Regions from separate parts of the Dactylosporangium sp. NPDC006015 genome, predicted to be linked through region 3. Evidence: riboswitches for the same ligand, from Rfam matches in the RefSeq annotation. Region 3 holds a riboswitch; each other region holds the start of a gene.
The links. A riboswitch is a leader RNA that binds a small molecule or an ion and turns the genes downstream of it on or off. The one in region 3 is predicted to bind cyclic di-AMP.
Positions count from the first base shown of each region.

Region 1: linked by a shared signal. The riboswitch ahead of ABZ321_RS28505 (C39 family peptidase) and the one ahead of ABZ321_RS56370 (C39 family peptidase) in region 3 are both predicted to bind cyclic di-AMP.
Region 2: linked by a shared signal. The riboswitch ahead of ABZ321_RS14800 (hypothetical protein) and the one ahead of ABZ321_RS56370 (C39 family peptidase) in region 3 are both predicted to bind cyclic di-AMP.

Region 1 covers NZ_JBEXUD010000017.1:47,204-54,788, reverse strand. Annotated here, with positions in the region: gene ABZ321_RS28520 (class I SAM-dependent methyltransferase) at 1-93, shown strand, start outside; gene ABZ321_RS28515 (DUF6855 family protein) at 319-726, opposite strand; gene ABZ321_RS28510 (transposase) at 931-2,415, opposite strand; cyclic di-AMP (ydaO/yuaA leader) riboswitch at 2,557-2,699, shown strand; gene ABZ321_RS28505 (C39 family peptidase) at 2,834-3,775, shown strand; gene ABZ321_RS28500 (DUF305 domain-containing protein) at 4,211-4,900, shown strand; gene ABZ321_RS28495 (LamG-like jellyroll fold domain-containing protein) at 5,152-7,308, opposite strand.
Region 2 covers NZ_JBEXUD010000007.1:145,308-152,892, forward strand. Annotated here, with positions in the region: gene ABZ321_RS14795 (diguanylate cyclase) at 60-1,574, shown strand; cyclic di-AMP (ydaO/yuaA leader) riboswitch at 1,621-1,763, shown strand; gene ABZ321_RS14800 (hypothetical protein) at 1,914-2,654, shown strand; gene ABZ321_RS14805 (polyprenyl synthetase family protein) at 2,763-3,977, opposite strand; gene ABZ321_RS14810 (ElyC/SanA/YdcF family protein) at 4,132-5,121, opposite strand; gene dnaG (DNA primase) at 5,305-7,155, shown strand; gene ABZ321_RS14820 (hypothetical protein) at 7,481-7,585, shown strand, end outside.
Region 3 covers NZ_JBEXUD010000082.1:13,488-21,072, reverse strand. Annotated here, with positions in the region: gene ABZ321_RS56380 (Ig-like domain-containing protein) at 30-1,172, opposite strand; gene ABZ321_RS56375 (hypothetical protein) at 1,282-2,130, opposite strand; cyclic di-AMP (ydaO/yuaA leader) riboswitch at 2,410-2,552, shown strand; gene ABZ321_RS56370 (C39 family peptidase) at 2,738-3,583, shown strand; gene ABZ321_RS56365 (transglycosylase domain-containing protein) at 3,606-5,771, opposite strand; gene asnB (asparagine synthase (glutamine-hydrolyzing)) at 6,157-7,585, shown strand, end outside.

The DNA.
Region 1 (7,585 bases), on a different contig from region 3:
CGGGCCCTGCCGGTGCCGCGACCCCGGTCCGGCGCCTCCAGCCGCACGCTCGTCGACGGCGTGGTCGCCCTCGAACCTCGCCGCGGCGGCTGAGTCCGGCACTGGAACAGGTCGCGTGGCTCGGGGATCTCGGGCGTCAGGCCCGCCTCCGCTTCGGCGGGTGGCCTGGGCGGCGGCGTCGGTTCGCGGGCCGGTCCTGCTCGTGAGGCACGGGGGGACGCCGGCGCTGGGCCCTTTTCGGCAAGGTCACCGCGTCGGTGATGGCCGCGGCGATGCGCCGGGCCAACCAGAAAGATCTGGCCCGCCTCAAGCGGATTCTCACTCCGTGACGGCGCGCATCCGGTTGTTGCGGGCATCGTGCGTCAGCTCGGCCAGGCCGAGCACCTCCAGCAGCGGCGGCAGGTACATTCCGAACCGGCCCCGGTAGCCCTTGCGCAGCCCGTACCAGCCGCCGACCGGGTTGTCCTCCGAACGGCCCCACGCCTCGACGGTGCCGTCGGCGGCGGGCTTGTTCTCGTCGGCGGCGCCCAGCGGCACCCAGTCGCCCTGCTCGCGCAGCCACGCATGCAGATCCTCGACCGCCCGCAGCTGGTACGTCAGCTTGGTCGAGCCGACCTGGCACACCAGGGCGGGCGGGTCGGCGGCCTCGTCGCGGTACATGGTGTACTCCGACGACCCGGGCGGGGTCTTCAGCACCCACGGGTCGTCCTTCGTGCCAGCCGGCATGACCGCCTCCCGTCCGCGCGTTCGACTCGCACTCTAGACCCCGTGCCGTCATGCCCGGGCCGGGATGGCCTCCGCGGCAGCCGATCGTGGGACCCTGAGATCGCTTGAACCGACCCATGCCGCGATGCTGTCAACGTATTGAGTAGTCGGTCCGAACAGTGATGATGTGCGGCTTCTTCCAGCTAGTGCTGTGACCACTAACGTTCACCGGGTTGGTGGTGTTGTGGTTCCTCGCCGCACGGGTGCGGTCGAGCGACTCCCCACCGTGGTGGGGCGGGCCTCAGCCGGCCAACTGACTCCTGTCGCCGCCCCCATCGTGTTCACCGTCGCGTCGCCGGGTGTGGCGGCGTGATGGCGTGGTGGGGGTCGGCGTGGGTCACGCCGGGACAGTCCGGCACCGGGGAGGTGTCGTCCTGCTCGACGGTGCGTAAGCACCTGCGGCAGCACTACTGCTGCTGGGGTGCTGGTGCCGCCGCCCGTGGGGTTCCCGCCCGGGTGGTTGGGGGTGCGGGTGGCGATGGTGGCGGCCGCGAACAGGTCGCGGTGCCCGGTGAGGTTGCAGTGCCGGCAGGTCATGGTCCGCCCGGCCGGTTTGGTGATCTTCTTGCGGCAGGTGGGGCAGGTTGATGAGGTGCCGCGTTCGTCGACGAGGTGGACGGTGATGCCGGCGAGTTCGGCCTTGTCCCGCAGCACTGCGATGGCGCGGCCGACCTGCCACTGCCGCAGCCGCAGGTTGTGCCGCCGGCCCGCGGGCAGGTCCAGGACGGTGCGAGGGTCGCCGACGGTCAACGTCCCGACCCGCCGCTGCACCGCCCAGCCGATCACGGTCTTCGCCGCCTCATGCTGCGCCTGCCGGACCCGGCGCCGGTGCCGGCCCTCGACGAGGCGGGCACGGCGACAGGTCTTGCGCCACCGCCGTGACCCGCGCTGCCCGGGTTTCGGGGCCCGGGCGGCGGTCGCCCGGCGGCGGTGCCTGGTGTCGGAGAGATGCATACGGTGCTCGGCGCGGACCGCGCGTGCGGAAACGAGCAGCCCGTGCCCGTCAGCGCCAGCAACCGCGTAGGGGTGGATGACACCGAGGTCGACGCCAGCGACCCGAGCCGGGTCCGGACCTGCGTCGGCCGGATACACGGTGACGGGAACCTCGGCGGTGACCTCGACCCACAACCGCCCGCCCTCGGCCAGCAGGGCCACGGACCGGACCTGCTCGACCGGGTACGGCACCGCCCGGTCCAGGCGCAGCCACAACGGCGCCGCACCCTTCGCGGTCGGTAGCCGCAGTCGCCGCCCGTCCAAGGTGAACGTGCCGTGGTAGTAGCGGACCGGCAGCAGACCGCGCCGCTTGCGCGGGAACCGTGCGGACAGGTCACCGGCCTTGCGGCGTTTCGCCGCCGTGAACCAGGCGTCGGAGTACCGGCGTAGCACCGACCGGGCCCCGGTCGTGTCCAGGTCACCGAAGGTGCCTGGACCGGCCGTGGACAGCTCCCGGCACAGTGCCTGATACGACACCACCGGCGGCGCCTGATGCCGCCACCGCCAGTGGTTGACCTCCAGCACACACGCCCACACGTCGCCGGCCGAGCGCAGCAGCCCGAAACACCGCTCCCTCTGACCACGCGTGACCCGCAACCCGACCCGGCAGGTGCGGTGCACCACCCGGGCAGCAGCAGGATCACGACGGCGAGGCATACGAACACTCAAGCACAGGGGTACGACAGAAAATCCCGGCCAACGTTCGTGGACACAGCACTAGCGGGCCTTGCCATGGCAGTGCCCCTTGCGTAACGTCATGGGTCGCTTGGTCCGGTTCATGCTCACAGCAGGTGACGCCGGGCAGGCTCGCTGAGTCGTGCACGCACGAGCCGGGGACCCACCGCATGTCTGGGGTGAATCCGCGGGCCGACGGCCTGTGGTAGGGCGACCTTCGCGCCCGAATCCGTCAGCTGACCCGGTAGGCGGACGCGTAAGGAGAAGTGTCTGTGCACAGCCGTTACCCCCATCGCCGAGGTCCTCGCAGGGCGCGTGCCTGCTCGTCCGCGCGCCGAGCGGCGTCAACAGGACGCTAGTGCCGCCTGCTGTCACGCTGCGGGTGGTCACAGTCGCGTAGGTGCCGGCCGCTCCGTTGCAGCGGCTACTGACGCAGCGCGGCAGGCAGCCGCAGGCCCGTGGCCTGTGCGCCATCCGTCCGGCTGCTGAGGTGGCGAGCGGGACTGTGCGCCGCGCACATCACTTCTTGCTGCCCGATGGCTGTGCATCGCGTGTCGTCGCACGTCATGCCCGTATCGATCGCCCTGCTCCGGGCTACTGGAGACTCGTTGTGAACCTTGAATCCGTACAGCCGCAGTCCCACCGCGCCGGGGATATCCGCCGGCCGCGGATGGCGGTGACCATGTGCGTGATGCTCGCCGCGGCGGCCGTGGCCGGCATCGTGCTCAGTCAGCTCGGCGATCCGCCGTCTGGGCGCACCGCAGCGGCGGGCGCGGCGCTGACCACGAAACCACCGAAGGCCGACGGTGCGGCGCCGTCCGCGCCGACGACGATGCTCCTCAAGTACCAGTTCCAGCTGCAGCCGAACTACTACTTCTGCGGGCCGGCGGCCACCCGGATCGCGCTCACGGCGGCCGGCCACGCCGTCAGTCAGGACGAGGCCGCGGCCATGCTGGGCACCACCACCAACGGGACGAACTCGGCCCTCGACACCACCCGCGTACTCAACCAGGTGCTCGGGCACGGCCGCACGCTGTACCAGACCAGAGAGATCCCGGTCTACCCGGCAACGCCCGCGCAGGCCGCGCAGCTTCAGACCGACGTGCTGACCACGGTCGGCGGCGGACGGGCAATCGTGGCAAACATCGCCGGACACGCGACCGACACCGCCGGTGCCGTGCACGCCTACGAAGGCGGTCACTACCTGACGGTCGTCGGATACCGCGACAGCGGCGGCACGGTGAAGATCGCCGACCCGGCCGACCCGAGTGGGGACGGCACCTACTGGCTGAGCACTCCCAAGCTGGCCGACTGGATCTCCTCGCGCGGCTACTCGTATTGATTCCCGGCATCGCCGATCAACTGACGGTGGCAGGGCGGCGTCGTGGTGGCCGGCCGTCGTGGGCTCAGTCCTGGCGTCCAGCGCCCTGTTCGTGGTCACGATGTGGGTGTCCGGTGGCGGTCTGCGCGGCGCGTTGCCGGGCGGGGCGGCGATGGGCATGCTTAGCCATCGACCCGCACTGAAGCGACGACCGGTCAGGCTGCCGGGTGAGTTCCTGGTCGGTGGTGTGGAGCTCGCATAACGCCACCCGGTTCGGGAAGCATGCCGTGGATGCCCGGGAGTGTGGGATTGCGTCGAGTCCGGCTGTGGAACGGATTGCAGCGCCGAGGTCACGCCGTCCGGGCGATGACGCCCGCGTTCGGTATGACCGCATCACAGGGGTAGCCGCTCAGGGCGATGCAGCTCACCACACCGAGTCGAAAGAGTCTGTGCGCCATGAGGCATTACACCCGAGGCAGCGCCGTGCTGGTGGGCGTCGCCCTCACTGTCACCGTCGCGCTCACCGCTTGCAGTGACACCGCAAGCGGTGGCGGTAGTCCTACGGCACCGAACAACGGCAGCGTCAGCGTCAGCGTCAACCCCACCTTCAACAACGTCGACGCGGTGTTCGTCCGGATGATGATCCCGCATCACGAGCAAGCCGTGGAGATGGCCGCCCTCGCCGAGACGAAGGCGACTGATCCGGACGTCAAACAACTCGCCGCCAAGATCAGTACCGGGCAGAAGGCGGAGATCGCAACAATGAAGGGCTGGCTGGTCGCCTGGGGCCAGCCGACCACGATGCCGAGCTGTCCCGAGATGCATTGCATGCCGAGCAACATGATGCCGCATGGAGCATCGCCGAACGGCATGATGCCAAGCGGGATGATGCCGAGCGGGATGCCGACGATGCCGGGCATGATGTCGAGCGCAGACATGGCAAAGCTCAAGGCGGCGACCGGCACCGACTTCGACAAGCTGTTTCTCCAGATGATGATCGTTCACCACCAGGGAGCGGTCACGATGGCCCAGGCGGAGCTGGCGCATGGAACCAACCCGGACGCCAAGGCTCTCGCCGGCCGTATCGTGAAGACACAGCAGGCCGAGATCGCTGCGATGCGGCAGATGGCCGGCCAGTCGCAGTAAAGCCTCGTCCGCTTTCCCCGGCGTCGGCGTCCTCCTGCTCTCCCAGCACGTGGAGACCCACCTCACGATGAGGCTAATAGCCCGATCAGTACGAACGTGGGCCCCAGGAGAGATCCTGGGGCCCACGTCGTCATGTATTCCACGCTCACTCGGATTGTGACCCGGCTGTTCGCTGGCGGGTGCCATCGCTCAGACGGGAGCCGTCAGTCCGACCGGGCGCGGGCGTGGATGCTCCCACTAGAACAGCGTGCTCACCGGCGACCCGAGTACAGCTGCGTCACGTGGTCGGCGCTGAGCTCGTAGCCGTACAGGCGGAAGTCGTCGATCAGACCGTCGAATCGGGGGTCGCCCCAGCTCGTCCCGCCGATGAGGTTGGCCGTGGTGTTGCCGCCCACGCCCACGTTGCCGATGCCGATGGGGAAGTTGGTACGGGTGCCCTGGAGCACGCCATTGAAGTAGATCTTGCCGGTCGAGCCGTTCATCGTGAACACCACATGGGTCCACTGGTTGAGCGGCAGGTCGCGGCCGGAACCGAGCGTGAGGCGCTCCTGTGCCGGGTTTCCGGCCGCCTTGAAGGTGGCGCCGAAGCCGGTGGTTCCGCTGTTCGTGCCAGACTGGAGCAGGAAGAACGTGTCCGTGCTGCTGCCGATCTGCAGCAGCGGCACCCAGTTCGGGAGGGTGTCCGGACGCGCCCAGAAGGACACGGCGAACTGGTTGGTCAGTCCGGACTGGATGTTGTCGGGCAGCTTGACCTGGTTGCCCGAGTTCGCGGCGCCGCCCGGCAGCGACACCGCGCTGCCGAACCGGCCGGCTGCCCAGGACGTCGTGCCCTGCAGGGTGGCCGCACCGACCGACGTCTTCGTGCCCGAGTTCGCGGCGGCGGTGCCGGTGTTCTCGTTGAAGGTGTAGCGGACGGCGCTGCCTTCGTTGTACATCGCCGTCACCTGCGCGGCGTTCAGCGTTGACGTGTACACCCGGACGTCGTCGATCAGACCGTCGAACGCGGCGTCGCCGTACCCGTTGCGGCCCAGCCAGTTGTTGGCTGTCGGGCCGATGCCGGCCATGGTGACCGTCAGGTCCGTGCGGGTCGCGATCGCCACGCCGTTGAGGTACAGCGTGCCGGTCGAGCCCTGACGGGTGAAGGCCACGTGGTTCCACTGGCCGGCGACCACGTCCCGGACAGGAGTGGCATAGACGCGCTCCTCAGGACCGGTCTTCGCCTTGAAGGTGGCGGCGAGCCCGGTGTTGCCGCTTGCCTGGGTCTGCATCTGGATGTGGAAGTAGCTCCCGGCGGAGCCCAGCCCGTCGCCGATGTGGAACATGCTGGTCCAGTTGCTCTTGGCGTCGGGGCGCACCCAGAACCCGGTGGTGAAGTTCGTCGCGTTCTGCAGCAGGTTGTCCGGCAGGTCGACCGCGTTGGCGGTGCTACCGCCGGGCAGGTTGATCGCCTTGCCGAGGATGCCGTTGGTCGACCAGCCGGTGGTGCCGGTCAGGACGGCCGCGCCGACCGAGCCGACGGTGCCGGTGTTGGCGCCCGTGGTGCCCGTGCCTTCCTCGAACTCGTAGCGGATCGGGACACCGGCGGCCGGCGGCGGGGAGCAGTCGGCGCTCAGCAGCCCGGCGGCGTAGGCGAGGCCGTTCTTCATCTGGGCGCGCACGTAGGGCTCGCTGTAGGCGGTGCCCTCGTGGCCCATGGAGGTGTACCAGGAGCGGCCGGAGTCGATCTTCTGGCACCAGGTGAGCGGGTGCGGGGAGCCGTTGGCGCCGCCGCCGTAGGACGACTCGTCGGCCTCGATCAGGGTGCGGACGTTGGGTGCGGGGTTGACCACCCAGTCGTACCACTCGTCGCTGCGGGTGATTGAGGCGGTGACGCCCTGGACCAGCGGGTGGCTGGCGTCCGAGACGAACACGCGACCGGGGCGAACGCCGGGGTTCTCCGGGTGCCCCTCGGAGACGGCGCCGACGAGGCGGTAGTAGAACGGGTTGACGTCGTGCTCGCTCTGACCGACCGACCATCCGGCGTAGTGCATGCCCATGTAGCCGCCGCCACCGCGGATGTAGGCCTCCAGCGCGCTGCGCTGGGCCGCGTCGAACAGCACGCCACCGGTTTGCGCGAAGACCACGGTGTCCTTGGTGGCGAGGTTCGCGGTGGTGAAGGCCGCGGGGTCGTCGGTCTCCTGGATGTCGACCGGCTGGTTGTACTGCGTGCCGAGCTGGGTGGCCAGGTCACGCACGGCTTGGCGGGCCTGCACGTTGGAGGCGTGGAAGTTGGTCTTGTAGAACAGCAGCACGGTGAGCCGGCCGTCGTCGGCCGGAGCCGCTAGCGCGCCGGCGTTGGCAGCAGCGGACGCCGCCGATCCGGCAAGCATGACCGACGCGACGAACGCCGCAGCGAGCGGGGCGAACACTCGCCCCCGCCATCGATCGGCATGCGCGAAGAGGGGAAACGGGGAGGACCAGCGGCGCACTTTCATGAGACATCCCTTGGGGTTCGGCATGGCGGATACCACCACCAGTAGGACTGAACGTGAACACTTCTTAACACAAAAGCGCGAACTGCGTCTATGTACTCGAACCAATTTCTATCTAGTTCTCATACGTGAACAGGTGCTGGATGACGATGGTGCGGCGGTTCGCATGGTGCATCGCCCGGCCCACCGCTTGACTGCCGATCTTCACGCTGCC
Region 2 (7,585 bases), on a different contig from region 3:
GGCTGCAGGGTCGGCCGGATCGGGGTAGGCGAGCCGTGGATCGAGATCGGGACATGGCGATGGCCGCCATCCGTTCCGTCTACCGGATCACGGGGCGGATCAACACCGGCAGCACCGTCGTCGAGACGTTGAACCGGATTGCCGACGCCGTCGTCGAGCACGTCGGGTTCGGCGCCGCCGTGGTCAACTACCTGCATCCGGAGGGTGTGTACGAGGCGGTCGCCATCGCCGGGTCCGAGGAGGCGCGGGCGGAGCTGCTCGGCGTCCGGTACCCGGCGGCGGAGTTCGACGCGCACCTCGCCGCCGCCGACGAGTGGGGGCAGCTGCGGTTCCTGCCGCACGAGCGGCACAACGACGGCATCCAGTCCTGGATCCCCGCCGCCCCCGACGGCGCGGACGGCATCCCGGAGGAGGAGCGCTGGCACCCCCTCGACGCCCTGTTCGCGCCGCTGTGCGCGCCCGACGGCTCGCTCGTCGGCGTGCTCAGCGTCGACCTGCCCGCCGACGGCAGGCGGCCCGGCGCGTTCCAGCGCGAGCTGCTGGAGATGCTCGCCGCGCAGGCCGGCATCGCGATCAACAACGCCAACCTGGTCGAGGCGCTGCGCCGGGAGCGGCAGCACCTGGAGGCGAGCGAGGCCGCGTTCCGGCTCGCGTTCAACGGCGCCGGCACCGGCATGTGCATGATCGGCCTGGAGGGAGCCGACACGACCCGCCTCGTCCGGGTCAACCCCGCGCTGTGCGAGCTGCTCGGGCGGGACGAGGACGTGCTCGTCTCGATGCGCTTCGGCGACTTCATCCACCCTGACGACTTCGAGCGCAGCCGGGAGGTGTTCGCCGGCGGCGCCGGCACGATCCGCGACTACGAGGTGCGCTGCGTCCGCGGCGACGGCGAGACGATCTGGATCTCCGCGACGATGTCGGTGGTCGCCGGGTCGCCCGCGTTCGCGATCACGCAGGTGCAGGACATCACCAGCCGCAAGGCCACCGAGGCCGACCTGGTGCGCAGGGCCTCCCGCGACCCGCTGACCGGCCTGGCCAACCGCGAGGCCGTCGCCGAACCCCTCGCGGCCGCGATCCGGCGGGCCCGCACCGAGCAGGTGATCAGCGCGCTGTTCTTCTGCGATCTCGACGACTTCAAAATCGTCAACGACACCCTCGGCCACGAGGCCGGCGACGCGGTCCTCGTCGCCGTCGCGCAGCGCCTCCAGTCGCTGGTGCGGCCCACCGACACCGTCGCGCGCCTCGGCGGCGACGAGTTCGTCGTCCTCATGGGCAACGTCGCCGCCGGCGACCTCGGCGTGCTGGTCGACCGCCTCGAACGCGCCGTCTGCGCACCCGTCACGCACCAGGGGCAGATCATGCGGGTCAGGGTCAGCGTCGGCGTGGCCGTGATCGATGACACGGTCGAGGACGCGGGCGCCGCGCTGCGGGCCGCCGACCGCGCGATGTACCTGGTCAAGGGCGGTCGTCACGCCGGCGAGGTGACCAGACGGGTGACGGCGTTCGGTGAGCGTCCGGGTGCTCAGGGTGGATTGCCGTTGCTGCGGTTGGCCCGGCCCGAGACGGCCCAGTAGGGTCGTTGAGTCCGCTCCGGTCGACCTGCACCGCATCGGTGCTGCCGGGCGGGCGCCGTCGAGTCGCGATCTTCGCGAGCCGGGGACCCATGCGCGTCCTCTGGGGTGTATCCGCGGCCTGGCCGCGGTAGGGCGAAACTTCCCGCCCGAACCCGTCAGCTAACCCGGTAGGCGGCACCGGAAGGAGTCTGCGTCGATGCCGGCCGCCCGCGCGCCCTCGTAACACCTCACCACTGGTTCCCCCCTTCCAGCATGCCGTCCTCGGGCGGCGTGCCGATGCCGCATGTCTTCTGCCTGCAAACGAAGGAAACATCAGTAGTGAAGCCCATATTGAAGGTGTTGCCACGCCAGTTCCACCCGCGACATCGCCGGCTGGTGCCCGTGCTCGGCGCCAGGGCCGGCACCGTCTCGGTCGCCGTCCTGTCCGCCACGCTGCTGGGCACCCTGCCGGCTGACTCGCCGGCGTCGATGTTCACCGGCCCCGCGTATGCCGAGTCCGCGGCCGCCTGGTCCTGGCCGTCGCCGTCGTCCCTGTCCGCTTCGGGGCCGTCGTCCGCGCCCTCCGCCGATGCGGCGCCGGCGCCCGCGACGGGGCCCCTGGCCGTCGCGGTGCCCGCCGCGCCCGTGCCGCCGGCGCCGCCGGTCGTCAAGCCCGTCGCCGGCCTCGACCAGCGGCAGATGGACAACGCCGCGATCATCGTCAAGCAGGGCCGGGCGCAGGGCATGCCCGACCGGGCCCTGGTCGTGGCGATCGCGACGGCGATGCAGGAGAGCGACCTGTACAACGTCGCCAGCTCCGCCGTGCCCGCGTCCCTCGGGCTGCCGCACGACGGCACCTCGACCGACCACGACTCGGTCGGGCTCTTCCAGCAGCGGGCCAGCCAGGGCTGGGGCACCGTCGCCGAGCTGATGAACCCCGCCCACTCCGCGATGCTCTTCTACAACGCCCTCAACCGGGTCGAGGGCTGGCAGCGGATGAGCGTGACCGCCGCGGCCCAGGCGGTGCAGCGGTCGGCGTTCCCGGGCGCGTACCAGAAGCACGCCACCCGCGCGGAGCAGGTGGTCGCCGCCCTCTCCTGACGCTCACCCGCACCCGGCCGGCGCGCCTTCTCGGGTCGCGCCGGTCAGGCGCCGGTTCATGGGTCGCCGGTCAGGCGCGGGTTTGTGGATCGCCGGCGGGGGTGTTGGTCAGGCCGGGTGGCGGGTCGCCCAGCGGGCCAGGGCGACGAGCTCGGCGACCGCGGCCGGCTCGGGGATCGCCAGGTCGAGGGCGACCAGGGCCTGCGCGAGGAGGTCGTCGGCCTGCTGGGCGCACCAGGAGCGGGCGCCGGAGCGTTCGACGACCTTCGCGGCGCGCTCCAGGTCGGCCTCGCTGAGGCGGGTCTCGCGGTGCAGCAGGTCGGCCAGCTCGTCGGCGCCCGCGGCGAGGGCGGCGGCGACCGGCAGTGAGCGGCGGCGTCCGCGCAGGTCGGCGAACGCCGGGCGGCCCGTCACGGCCGGGTCGCCCCAGATGCCCTGCAGGTCCTCGGCGAACCGGACGGCCAGCCCGAGCCGCACCCCGAACAGCCGCAGCTGCTCGACCCGTGCCGGGTCGCCGCCGCCGGCGAGCGCGCCGAGGGCGCACGCGCAGCCGAAGAGGGCGCCGCTGCGCTGCTCGACCGCGGAGATGCACGTGCGGAGCAGGTCGTTGCCGGAGCGGTGCCGGGGCAGCACGGGGTCCAGGGCCGTGCTGAGGTCGGTGTGTTGGCCGTGCAGGAGCTGCTGGACGGTGTCGCCGAGGATGCGGACGCCGGCCCGGTCGACGGATGCCGCCCCGGACTGCCGCCGCGCGTCGGCGCACGGGTCGGGGGTGCCGTGCTGCTCGGTGAACCTGTCCCGGGTCGCCCGGTCCTGCCGCACCGGCTCCCTGGAGGGCACGGACGGCACAGCCGGCACGGACGGCGCGGTGTCGGGCGTGGCGCGGCTGGCCTGGCGCAGCGGGCGTGGCACGCGTCTGGTCGGGTCGCCGGTCGCCGCCACGTCGAACGCGAGCGCCAGCATCGCCTGCCCGCCCAGCGTCGCCGGGTGCGGCCCCACCACGCTCCAGGCGGTCGGCCGGTGCAGGCGGGTCAGGTCGCCGTCGAACAGGTCCCGTTGCAGCCCCGACCAGTGGTGCACCAGCTCCACCGCGACGGCGCCCGCCACCGCGTCGTGCGGGTCACCACCGACGGCGCCCGCGCAGACGAGTGTCAGTGCGGCGCGCGTACGGGCGGCGGGCGGATCCTCGTCGAGCCCGCCGAGCTGCAGCTCGGCCACCTCGCGCGACGGCTCCGGGAGGCGCCCGACGGCGGTGCGCAGCGGCGGCCCGACCAGCAGCTCCGCCCATGCGAGGACGTCGTCGACGGTGCGCAGCACGGTGACCATCAGCCGGAAACCCCCGGACGCGGGATCATCACCGGTAACGCACCACCCATCGGGCCAGGCATGGACAAGCGCCGATCTGATGTCGGCGCCGTGGACGGGTCAAGTATGCCGCCGGTGCCTGCCGGACGTGCCCAAAACCACGATGGTGGGCGGGTCAGCGCATCGCCTGCAGCAGGGATGGATCCGGTGGTGACACGACTGCGGCCTGTCGGTGCCGGAGGGCCTCCCAGGCGGCCTTCGGCCCGGCCGCGACGTCCCTGGCCGTGTTGTACCAGATCGTCACCTGCTGGCATCCCTCGCAGAGGGCGGGCACCCCGTACGCGTCGACGCCCAGCCGCCGGCACAGCGTCACCGCACGGTGCAGGTGCAGCTCCTGGCTGACGAGTATGGCCTTCGTCACGCCGTACACGTCGCGGGCACGGCGGCACGTGTCATAGGTGTCGAGTCCGTGCGGGTCGACGACCATCCTGGCCGGATCGACGCCCTTGCCCGCCAGGTAGTCGCGCATCACCCGGACCTCATCTCCGGATCCGCCCTGCGCGTCACCGGAGATGAGCAGCGCCTTCACCTTGCCGGACGTGAGCAGCTGCGCGGCGACGTCGAGCCGCCCCTTGAGGAACGGCATCGGCTCCTGCCCGCCCGGCGCGACCTGGGCCCCGAACACGATCGCGACGTCCGCCTCCGGGGCCGTCGAGGCGGGACCGATACGGCCGAGGGAGGCCGCCCGTACCCACACGGTCGGTGACAACACGAGGACGGTGGCCGCGACGGTCCCCGTGAGGACGACCCTGAGCAGGATCCGGCGGCGCCGCTCCAGCCGGGTCTCGCGGCCGGCGGGGAGCGACTGCTTGTCGCGCGCCGCCCACCTGGCCCGCTCGACCTCGAACAGGAACCACGGCGGCACCGTGCCGTGCGTGCGCAGCGTCTCGCGCTCGTCGTCGTCGAGGTAGCCGGTGACGTGGTCGACGGCGAGCGAATACGCCGCCATCCGCGCCGACCCGCGCCCCTGGGACCGCAGCACCGCCCACGCGCCCAGCGTGGCGATCGTCAGCAGCCAGCCCCACGGCCCCAGCCGCCGACTGCGCCGCCGCAGCTGGTCCTGTACGGCCAGCCAGGCGACCCGCTCGTCCCGCAGTTTCGGCATGGCGGCCAGCATCGCACGGTGATGTGCGCCCATGGTGCCCGTGTGGTGTTGGCCGTGTGAAGCCGTGGCTGTGTGGTTTTGTCCGGGCGAGGCCGTGGCCGGTGTGGTGTTGCACGGGTGAGGTCGTAAATTGTCGTAGGCGCGAGGCAGGATGTAGGCCTCGGGTTGGGGAGGTGGCGTCGGGTGGCCGGCAAGATCAAGGACGAGGACATCGCCTTGGTACGGGAGCGCACCGCGATCGCGGATGTGATCTCCGAGCACGTGACGCTGAAGTCGGCCGGGGGCGGCAACCTGAAAGGGCTGTGCCCGTTCCACGACGAGAAGACCGCCTCGTTCAACGTCTCGCCCGCGCGCAACGTGTATTTCTGCCACGGCTGCGGCGCCGGCGGCGACGCCATCAAGTTCCTGATGGACCACGACCACCTGACGTTCGTCGAATCGGTCGAGCGGCTCGCCGGCCGCGCCGGCCTGCAGCTGCAGTATGTCGAGGCGGGCAGCGCGCCGGTCCGCCAGACGGGCCAGAAGCAGCGGCTCATCGCCGCGCACGCCGAGGCGGCCCGCTTCTATGCCGAGCAGCTCGGCTCGCCCGGCGCCCGGCTGGCCCGCGAGTTCCTCGCGCAGCGCGGCTTCGGCCGCGAGGAGGCGGAGCGCTATGGCTGCGGCTTCGCGCCCGAGGGTTGGGACCCGCTGAGCAAGCACCTGCGGCTGAAGGGCTTCTCCGCGCAGGAGCTGATCACCGCCGGGCTGTCGAAGGAGGCCCGCTCGGGCAGCCTCATCGACCGGTTCCGCCGCCGCCTGCTGTGGCCGATCAAGGACATCTCCGGCGACGTGATCGGCTTCGGCGCGCGGAAGCTGTTCGACGACGACGACGGCCCGAAGTACCTGAACACGCCCGAGACCCCGCTCTACAAGAAGTCCCACGTCCTGTATGGGGTGGACCAGGCCAAGCGCGAGATCGCCAAGCAGAGCAAGGTGGTCATCGTCGAGGGCTACACCGACGTGATGGCCTGCCACCTGTCCGACGTGCCCGTGGCGGTCGCCACCTGCGGCACCGCGTTCGGCGCCGACCACATCGCGGTCCTGCGCCGCCTGCTGCTGGACGCCGACGGCTACGGCGGCGAGATCATCTTCACCTTCGACGGTGACGCCGCCGGGCAGAAGGCCGCGCTGCGCGCCTTCGAGGACGACCAGCGGTTCGTCGCGCAGACGTTCATCGCCGTCGGCCCCAATGGCATGGACCCGTGCGAGCTGCGCATGGCGAAGGGCCCCGTCGCCGTCCGCGACCTCGTCGCCGACCGCCAGCCGCTGCTCGACTTCGCCCTCCGCTCCGTCATCCAGCGCTTCGACCTCGACACCGCCGAAGGCCGCGTCGGCGCCCTCAAGGCCACCGCCCCGCTGGTCGCGAAGATCAAGGACCGCACCCTGCGCCCCGAGTACGCCCGCAAGCTCGCCGGCGACCTGGGCATGGAGCTGGAGACGGTCCAGCGCGCCGTCGGCGCCGCCGCGAAGGGCGTCGTCGAGCCCCCACCCGCCGCCTCCACCCGCAAGATCCTCGCGCCCGACAGCGCCGAGGCCCTCGTCGAGCGCGAGGCGCTGAAGCTCGCCCTCCAGCAGCCCGCCCTCGCCGGCCCCATGTTCGACGTCATCGGCGCCGACATCTACGCCCACCCCACCTACACGGCGCTGCGCGCCGCGATCGCCGACGCCGGCGGCGCCTCGTCCGCGACCGGCGGGGCCGTCTGGATCGAGCGGGTCCGCGAGGCGTGCCCAGACCCGGCCGCCGCGGCCCTCGTCACCGAGCTGGCCGTCGAGCCGCTCCGCCTCGACGGCGAGCCCGACCCCCGCTATGTCGAGGCCACGATCGTCCGGCTGCAGCTGCCCGCCCTCAACCGCCGGATCGCCGACCTCAAGTCCAAGCAGCAGCGCATCAACCCGGTCACCCACGCCGACGAGTACCTGCGCCTCTTCAGCGAGCTCGTCTCCCTGGAGCAGCACGCGAGGGCGCTGCGCGACCGTAGTGCCAGCCGCTGGTGACCGTGCGCGTGCGGGGCGGGTGTCCCGGAGCCCCTGGCCGCTCCGGCGTTCGTGGCCGTTCTGGCGCTCGTGGCCGCTTCGGCGCAGGCGGGCGGTCGCTGCTGGTGGTCGGTGCGGTGCCGGCTTGCGATGGGTTTGTGGTGGCCGGCTCGGGGTCGGCTCGCGGCGGGTTTGTGGTGGCCGGCTCGGGGTCGGTTCGTGGCGGGGGTCCGGTGGTCGGCGGCGGGTTGCCGGCGGTGGTGCGTGGCCGGTTCGTGGTGGGTAGCAGGTCGGTGGGGTGCGGCCGGGGTCTGGTCCTGCGGTCGTCCGACAGAAGGAGAGCGTCGTGTTCGGCTTCCTGAAGAAGCGCCGGCTGCCGCCCGCGCAGCGGCCCGCCCTCGCCGCCGACGAGCGCGTCGTGTCGTGGGCGGGCGCGACCGGCGACACGGTG
Region 3 (7,585 bases):
CGCTGCTGTGATTCGCCCGGGCGGACGCGTCAGGCCTTGTAGTCGGCCCAGGACAGGTCCCAGGCGGTCCAGCCGTCGCCCGGGTCCAGCGGCACCCCGGTGTTGCGCGTGGTGACCGGGTCACCGACGAGCGTCTGCTCGTACAGCCACTTCGCGTTCGCTGTCGAGACGTTGGTGCAACCGTGGGAGACGTTGCGCTGGCCCTGGTCGCCGACCGACCACGGCGCTGCGTGGATGTACTGGCCGCCCCAGGTCAGCCGCATGGCGTACTGCACCGCGACGGTGTACTCCGGGGTGCGGAACACCGTCGATGCCTCCCGCGACATGATGACGGTGGCGCCGCTCGACGTCGGCGTCGACGGCTTGCCGAGGCTCACCGGCATGGTCCGCACGAGCGCGTCGTTCTGGTAGACGTTCATCTGCTTCGTCGCATTGTCGATGTCGATGGTCAGCTTCCGGCCGATCGTGACCGTCGCCGCGAAGTCCTCGTCGGCGTGGCCGGATCCGATCCGCACGCCGTTGAGCGCCTTTCGCGCGGTGATCTTCGTGCCGGGCTGCCAGTACTTCTCCGGCCGGTACATCACCTGCCGGCCGCCGAACCAGTGCCACGCACCGGGCTGCGGCGGATCGCTCTTCACGAAGAGACGCTGCTGCACGGCGGCGCGCGACTCCTGCGGGACGTCGGAGCCGAACTCCACGACGATCGGCATGCCGACGCCGTAGGTCCCGCCGTTGGTCAACATCAGGTCGGACGTGACGACCGGGCCGCTGGCCTTCGCCGCCGTGGTGAAGGCCGCCTCCCGGGTCACGGGTTTGTTGTCGGCACCGACGGCGGTGACCTTCGCGGTGTACGCCGTGCCGTAGCGCAGCGCGGTGGCGGGCACCCACGACGTACCGTCTTCGCGGAACTCGCCGGCGACCCGCTGGCCCGCCGCGTCGGTCAGGACGACCTCGGTGATCTTCCCGTCGTTGACCTTCGTGCCGATCTCGGTGCTGATCGCCACCCCCGACTCGCCCGCCGCCGGGCTGACGGCCAGCCCGACCGCCGGCGGCGGAGCGGTCGACTTCGCCGCCGTGGGCTTCTTCGTCGAACTGGTACACGCCGACAGGCCCAACTGCGCTCCCACCGCGAGCGCGACCAGCGCCGCCGCGGTCCGGCTGGGCCCCCTCATGTGTTCTGCCTGTGCATGGACATGGGGGCATCGTCGTGCGCATCGGGGCGAGGCCGGGGCGGCAATACGAGTGACAATGCGAGGGACCTGGGCCCGCGCGGTGGAATTCCTACATGACGGCGTCCACGATCTGTTGTGCGAGCCCCTCCCACTTCGCGTAGGCGTCCGGGAACGCCGACCGCTGCACCATCTGCGCGGCGATGGTGACGGCCTGCTGCTCCCAGCCCGGGATCTGGGCGAGCGCCGCGTAGAACCTGCGGGCGGACTCGTGCGGGTTCATCAGCTGGTCGACCGAACCCCAGCTCGGCCGCTGCTGGAAGAGGCCGACCGAGTCGTAGTCGTACCCCACGCCCTCGTTGGGGCGCTGCAGCGACTGCGGCACGTTCGGGTTCGCGAGGTTCCGCAGGTGGCTCTCCTGCAGGGCGGTGGCGATCCCCACGACGGCCGCGCGCCGCGGCAGGTTCAGCTGCCGGGCGACGTCGATGATCGCGACGGCGTTGTTCATCTCGGCCTGGGTCAGCCCGCCGACGGGCGCGTGCACGGTCGGCGACGGCGCCGCCGTCGACGCCGGTGGCGTGCCGGCGGGTGCCGGGGTGGTCTTCGCCGGTGCCGGGGCGGCCTTCGTCGGTGCCGGCGTGGCCTTGTTCGCGCTGTCGGCGGGTTTCCGGGTGCGGCTGCGTGAGGCCTGCCCGCCGGCCGCCGAGCGTTCGGCGTCGACGGCGAACGCCGCACTGTCCGCCGGCACGGCGGCGGGTCCGGCCGACGCCGACAGCGTCGCGGACAGGCCGACCGCCACGACCGCGACGGCGCCCACGGCGTAGCGGCGGATCTCGGCCGGCACGGGTGCACGCAGCCGGAATCGGGTCGCGTGCCGCCCCCGCCGGGAGCGGCGCAGGTGTCGGGGACCGCGTGCGGTCGCACCGTTGAGCTGCTGGTCATCGTCGGCGCCCGGAAGCATCCGGCGAGCCTAGGGAGGCCCCGGATCCGGGGTGATGCCGGGCATGCGAACCTGCCGACCGGACACTGGGCGGGCCGCACGGGGCCGGGGCGCGGTCGGCGAGGTGCACCGGGGCACGGCGCAGCCGACCGGCGGGCTGATGGCCCGTGCACCCGGCCGTTCGCCACGCCGTCGTCACGCAAGGTAGCCGACCAGCGTGGGGGTTCCGGGGGTCCTCCCGCGCCCCCGATATGGTCCTCGCATCCGCCCGGCCCGACGTCACCCACCTCGGATGACACCGCGGCGGATCCGCTGAGTCGCGTCCGCGCGAGCCGGGGAACCGAGCACCACCGGGGTGAATCCGCGGGGCCAGCGCCTCGCGGTAGGGCGATCCTCCCGCCCGAACCCGTCAGCTAACCCGGTAGGCGGCACCGGAAGGAGCACTCCGTGCAGCCACAGACCCGGCATCGCCCGTGCCGCAGCACCTCGGGCACCTCGACCCTCGGCCCGGCCCGGTAGTCGCCGACCGTCACCGCACCGGCCCTCGGCCGGCGTGGCACCCCCCTGCCCGGATCACGTCCGGCACCGGCAACAGCAGCCGTCATCGAGCATGTCTGTCGAGGTACCCGTGAGTTACCTGTACAAACCCAGGCACCAGAACCAGAGCCCCGCCCCGTCGCGCTTCCGCGTGCTGCCGATCGCGGCCGCCGCGGCGGTCCTCGGGGTGACGGCGGCCGTCGGCGTGGCCGTGCACGCCTCGACCCCCACACCGGTGGCCGACGCGCAGTCGGTGACGTCCGCGGATCCGTCCGGAACCGGCGTCGGTCCGGCCGGGCGTGACCGGCAGCGGACCCAGGCGGCGCCCGACGCCGCCTCCGCCCCGTCGAAGGCCCCCGCCGGTACCGCGACGTCCAAGCCCGCCCCGCCCGCCGCCTCGGCCAGCCCCACCAAACCGGCGGCCCCGGCGGAGAAGGAGCTCGCGTACCGGTTCGCCTGGCAGGAGAACTTCTACTACTGCGGCCCGGCGGCGACCCGGATCGCGCTGACCGCGCGGTCGATGTACCCGTCCCAGTCCGAGGTCGCCCAGAGCCTGCACACGACCGTCAACGGCACCAACTCCGCCGACGACACCACCCGGTCGCTCAACGAGTACACGAAGAGCTCCTTCTACAAGTCGCACTTCATCCCCGGTCAGTCGGCCACCCAGGCGGAGATCGACCAGATGCAGGCCGACGTCGTCAACGCGATCACCAACGGCTACGCCGTGGTCGCCAACATCGCCGGCTCCACCGTGGACGACAAGGGCAACTCGCACTCGTACCCGGGCGGCCACTACCTCACGGTGGTGGGGTACCTCGACGGCGGCAAGACGGTGAAGATCGCCGACCCCGCGGACGCCCTGGGCGTCGGGTACTACACGCTGACGACGGCCAAGCTCGCGCACTGGACCGCCCTGCGCGGATACTCCGCCTGACACGGCCGTCAGCGGCTCGCGGTCAGCGGCCCAGTGCGCGTACCCGGCTGGGTGGCCGGAACGCCTGGGCCGGCTGGCCGCGCAGCGCGCTCGCCATGGTCTGCGCGACGGCGGCGTTGACCGAGCCGGAGACGCCGCTGCCCACGTGGTCGTTCGGGTTGTCCACGTTCACCGCGATGCCGGCCGCCGCGATCTGCGGGGTGAAGCCGACGAACGTCTCGGTCGAGTTGTACTCGGAGCTGCCGGTCTTGCCCGCGACCGGGCGGCCGCCCAGGATGCCGGACACGTTCTCCGCCGTGCCGCCGTCGCACTTGCCGTACGCCGAGGCCCGGCTGACCGGGCACCGTGCCGCGTCGGTCGCGGCGGCCGCCACGTCGGCGCTGACCGCCTGCCGGCACTTCGGGGCGGCGGCGTCGACCGGTTTGCCGTTGGAGTCGGTGATCGACAGCACCGGCAGCGGCTGGCAGTACAGGCCGCCGGCGGCGACCGCCGCGTAGGCGTTGGCGAGGTCGAGCGGTGTGGTCGAGGCGACGCCGAGGGTGAACGCTCCCCACTGGTCCGCCTTGGCCGCCATCGCCGCGTCCTCGGCGGAACGGAACGTGATGCCGAGCCGCTGCGCCATCTCGACCACGCGGCGCGCGCCGATCTGCTGTTCGAGCCAGACGAAGTAGGTGTTGACCGAACGGCCGAAGCCGTTCCACATCGTCCGGTTCCCGTTCATCCAGCTCGGGGAGTCGTTCCCCGGGCACCACTTGCCCCCGCAGCTGCCCGGGCCGCTGGCCGGCCACACGGTCGCTATCCGGCTCGGTGAGTTGAAGTTGGTGCTCAACGGCATGCCCGCGTCGAGCGCGGCGAGCATGGTGAACATCTTGAACGTCGAACCCGCCTGATATCCGGCGACGCCACCACCGCCCGCGATGAGCTGGTTGACGGTGTTCGGGAACAGTGGATGCTGGGGCGGGTTGGGTTCCAGGCTGTAGTGGCGGTTGACGGCCATCGCCAGGACCCGGCCGGTGCCGGGGGTGACGACGGCCGTCGGCATCGACCGCGCGCTGCCGTAGCCGTAGACGCTCAGGGACTGGTTGAGCGTGGCCGCCTGGATGCCCGGGTCGAGCGAGGTGACCACGGTGTAGCCGCCGGTGCGCAGCGCCTCGTCGCGGTCGGCGCGGGTGGCGCCGAACTCGGGCTGGCTGCCCCACCACTGGCGGAAGTAGTCGCAGAAGAAGCCCCAGTCGTTGTGCTCCCGCGGGACGGACACGCAGTTGTTGGGCAGGTCGCGCTCGTTGATCTTCAGCTCCTGGCCCTTCGCCGCGGTGGCGTCCGCGGCGCTGATCATCTTCATCTTCGCCATCGAGTCGAGCGTGTAGGCGCGGCGCCGCAGGGCCGCGTCGCGGTCGCCGCTGATCGGGTTGTCGCCGTCGGGGGACTGCAGCAGCCCGGCGAGCAGCGCCGCCTCGGGCAGCGTCAGCTCCAGGGCCGACTTGCCGAAGTACGTCTGGCTGGCGGCGTAGATGCCGTAGGCGCCGGCACCGAAGTAGGCGATGTTCAGGTAGCCCTGGAGGATGTCCTGCTTGCTCAGGTGCTGTTCCAGCTTCGTCGCGTAGCGCATCTCGCGCACCTTGCGGGCGGGCGTGTCGGCGAGCGAGTCGACCCGCTGCTGCGGCGACAGGGTCGGGTCGTTCTTCAGCACGTTGCGCACGTACTGCATCGTCAGCGTCGAGGCGCCCTGCTGGGCGTTGCCCCTGCCGTTGGAGACCAGCGCGCGCAGGACGCCCCTGCCGTCGACACCCTGATGCTGGTAGAAGCGGGTGTCCTCGGCCGCGACGACGGCCTGCTGGAGCACCGGTGCGATCTGGTCCAGCGGCACGTCCTTGCGGTTCTCGTCGTAGAACGTGGTGATGAGCGTCTTGCCGTCGTTGGCGTAGACGTAGGTGGCCTGCGGCGGCGGTGGCAGCGCCAGGTCCGCCGGGAGGTTCGTCCAGACGTCACGGCTCGCGTTCACCGTGGAGCCGCCGATGAACGCGAGCGGCAGTACACCGGCGGCCACGACCAGACCCGAGATGACGCCGCACAGCAGGAGCCGGCCGAGCCCCCGGAGCCAGCGTGCTGAGCGGCTCGGCGCCCCGGCTTTCGCACGGCGGCTGCTGGCGCTGTGCGCGGGTCGGCTTCGGGCGCGGACGAGGCGCATTGGCTTCTCCCCAGGAGACAACGGGTGGTTCGCTAGCCGCCGATCCGACGTGGACCGATGTGACCGGCGCGCCGCTACCCGGGGGGTGCGGGGCCAAACGGCGGGAGTGCCCGCCCGCCCCGATCGTCACCCCGGGGCGAGGTTCACCCCTCCGCGGGCCGGCGATCCCCCTGGTGAGGAGGGATCGGATGACGGCCGGGCAATCGGGCGCCCGGACCCGGCAGCCTCTGTTCGGCTGGATCGCGCGGCGCACTGTGGCCGTTCGAGCGGGGGCTCAGCCGGTGCCGGCGGGAGCTCACCGGCGACGGCTCACGGGCGACCGCCGACAGAGCGGTCCGCGGCCCGACACCGCTGCCACGCGAGGCGACCGAAGGGAAACGACGCCATGTGCGGCTTCCTGATGTACGTGGGGGACTTCGCCATCTCCCCAGAGACCCTCGGACTGGTGGAACGGCAACTCGAGTTGCTCGACCACCGCGGCCCCGACGACATGGCCCTGGAGAAGGCCGGACAAGGCGTGGCGGCCGGTTTCAAACGGCTCGCCATCATCGACGTGCAAGGCAGCCGGCAGCCGTTGCGGTACCCGCCGAGCGGGCCGGACGCGGGCCGGTGGACGCTGGTCTTCAACGGCGAGATCTACAACTTCGAGGCACTGCGCGAGGAACTGATTCGCGTGCACGGCGCGGAGTTCGCCACGGGCGGCGACAGCGAGGTGGTCGCCGCCGCTTACCACTACTGGGGCGAGGCCGCGCTCGGCCGGCTCCGCGGCATGTTCGCGTTCGCCCTCTGGGACGAGGCCACCGAGACGGTGCACGCGGCGCGGGACCAGTTCGGGATCAAGCCGCTGTACTACCTGCCGACCGTCGACGGGCTGTGGCTGTCGAGCGAGAAGGCGCCGCTGCTGGGGGTCGCCGGCGGGGAGCTCGACCAGACCGCGCTGTCGCTCTACCTGACGATGCAGTACGTGCCCGAGCCGTACACCTTGCACCGGCACATCGCGCGGCTGCCCAGCGGCGGGCTGCTCACCCGCGCGCTCGGCTACCCGCCGGTGGTCCGGCGTCTCAACCGGCCGAAGTTCCGGCCGGACCCGGCGGTCACCGAGCAGTCCATTGTGGACGAACTGCGCGACGCGCTGCGGGAGAGCGTGCGATGCCACCTGCGGGCGGACGTCCCGGTCGGAGCGTTCCTGTCCAGCGGGATCGACTCGACCGCCATCGTCGCGCTCGCCGCCGAGGTCCACCCCCGCCTGCGCGCCTTCACCGCCGGCTTCGACACCGCCACCGCGTACTCCGAGCTCGACGTGGCCGAGCAGTCCGCCCGGCACCTCGGCGTCGACCTGGTGCCCACCATCGTCAATCCCGAGCAGGTGATGGTGGCGCTGCCGCGCATCATCTGGCACCTCGGCGATCCGGTCGCCGACCCGTCGATCGTCCCGCTGTACTTCCTGGCGCAGACGGCGGCCGAACACGTCACCGTGGTGCTGTCGGGCGAGGGCGCGGACGAGCTCGCCGGCGGCTACACCATCTACGGGGAGCCGCGTTCCCTCGCCCCGGTGCGCCGCCTCGGCGCACCGATCCAGCGCGGCCTGCGCGCCCTGGCCCGTGCGGTCCCCGACGGTGTCAAGGGCAAGAGCTACCTGCTGCGGGCCACGACGCCGATCGAGACGCGGTACTTCGGCAACGCCCGCGTCCTCGGCGACGAGGAGAAGGCCCGGATCCTCCTGGGCGGCCCGGGGGTGGGCCACCCGCACGTGACCGCGGCGCTCTACGCCGAGGCCGCGGACCTCGACGACCTCACCACCATGCAGCACATCG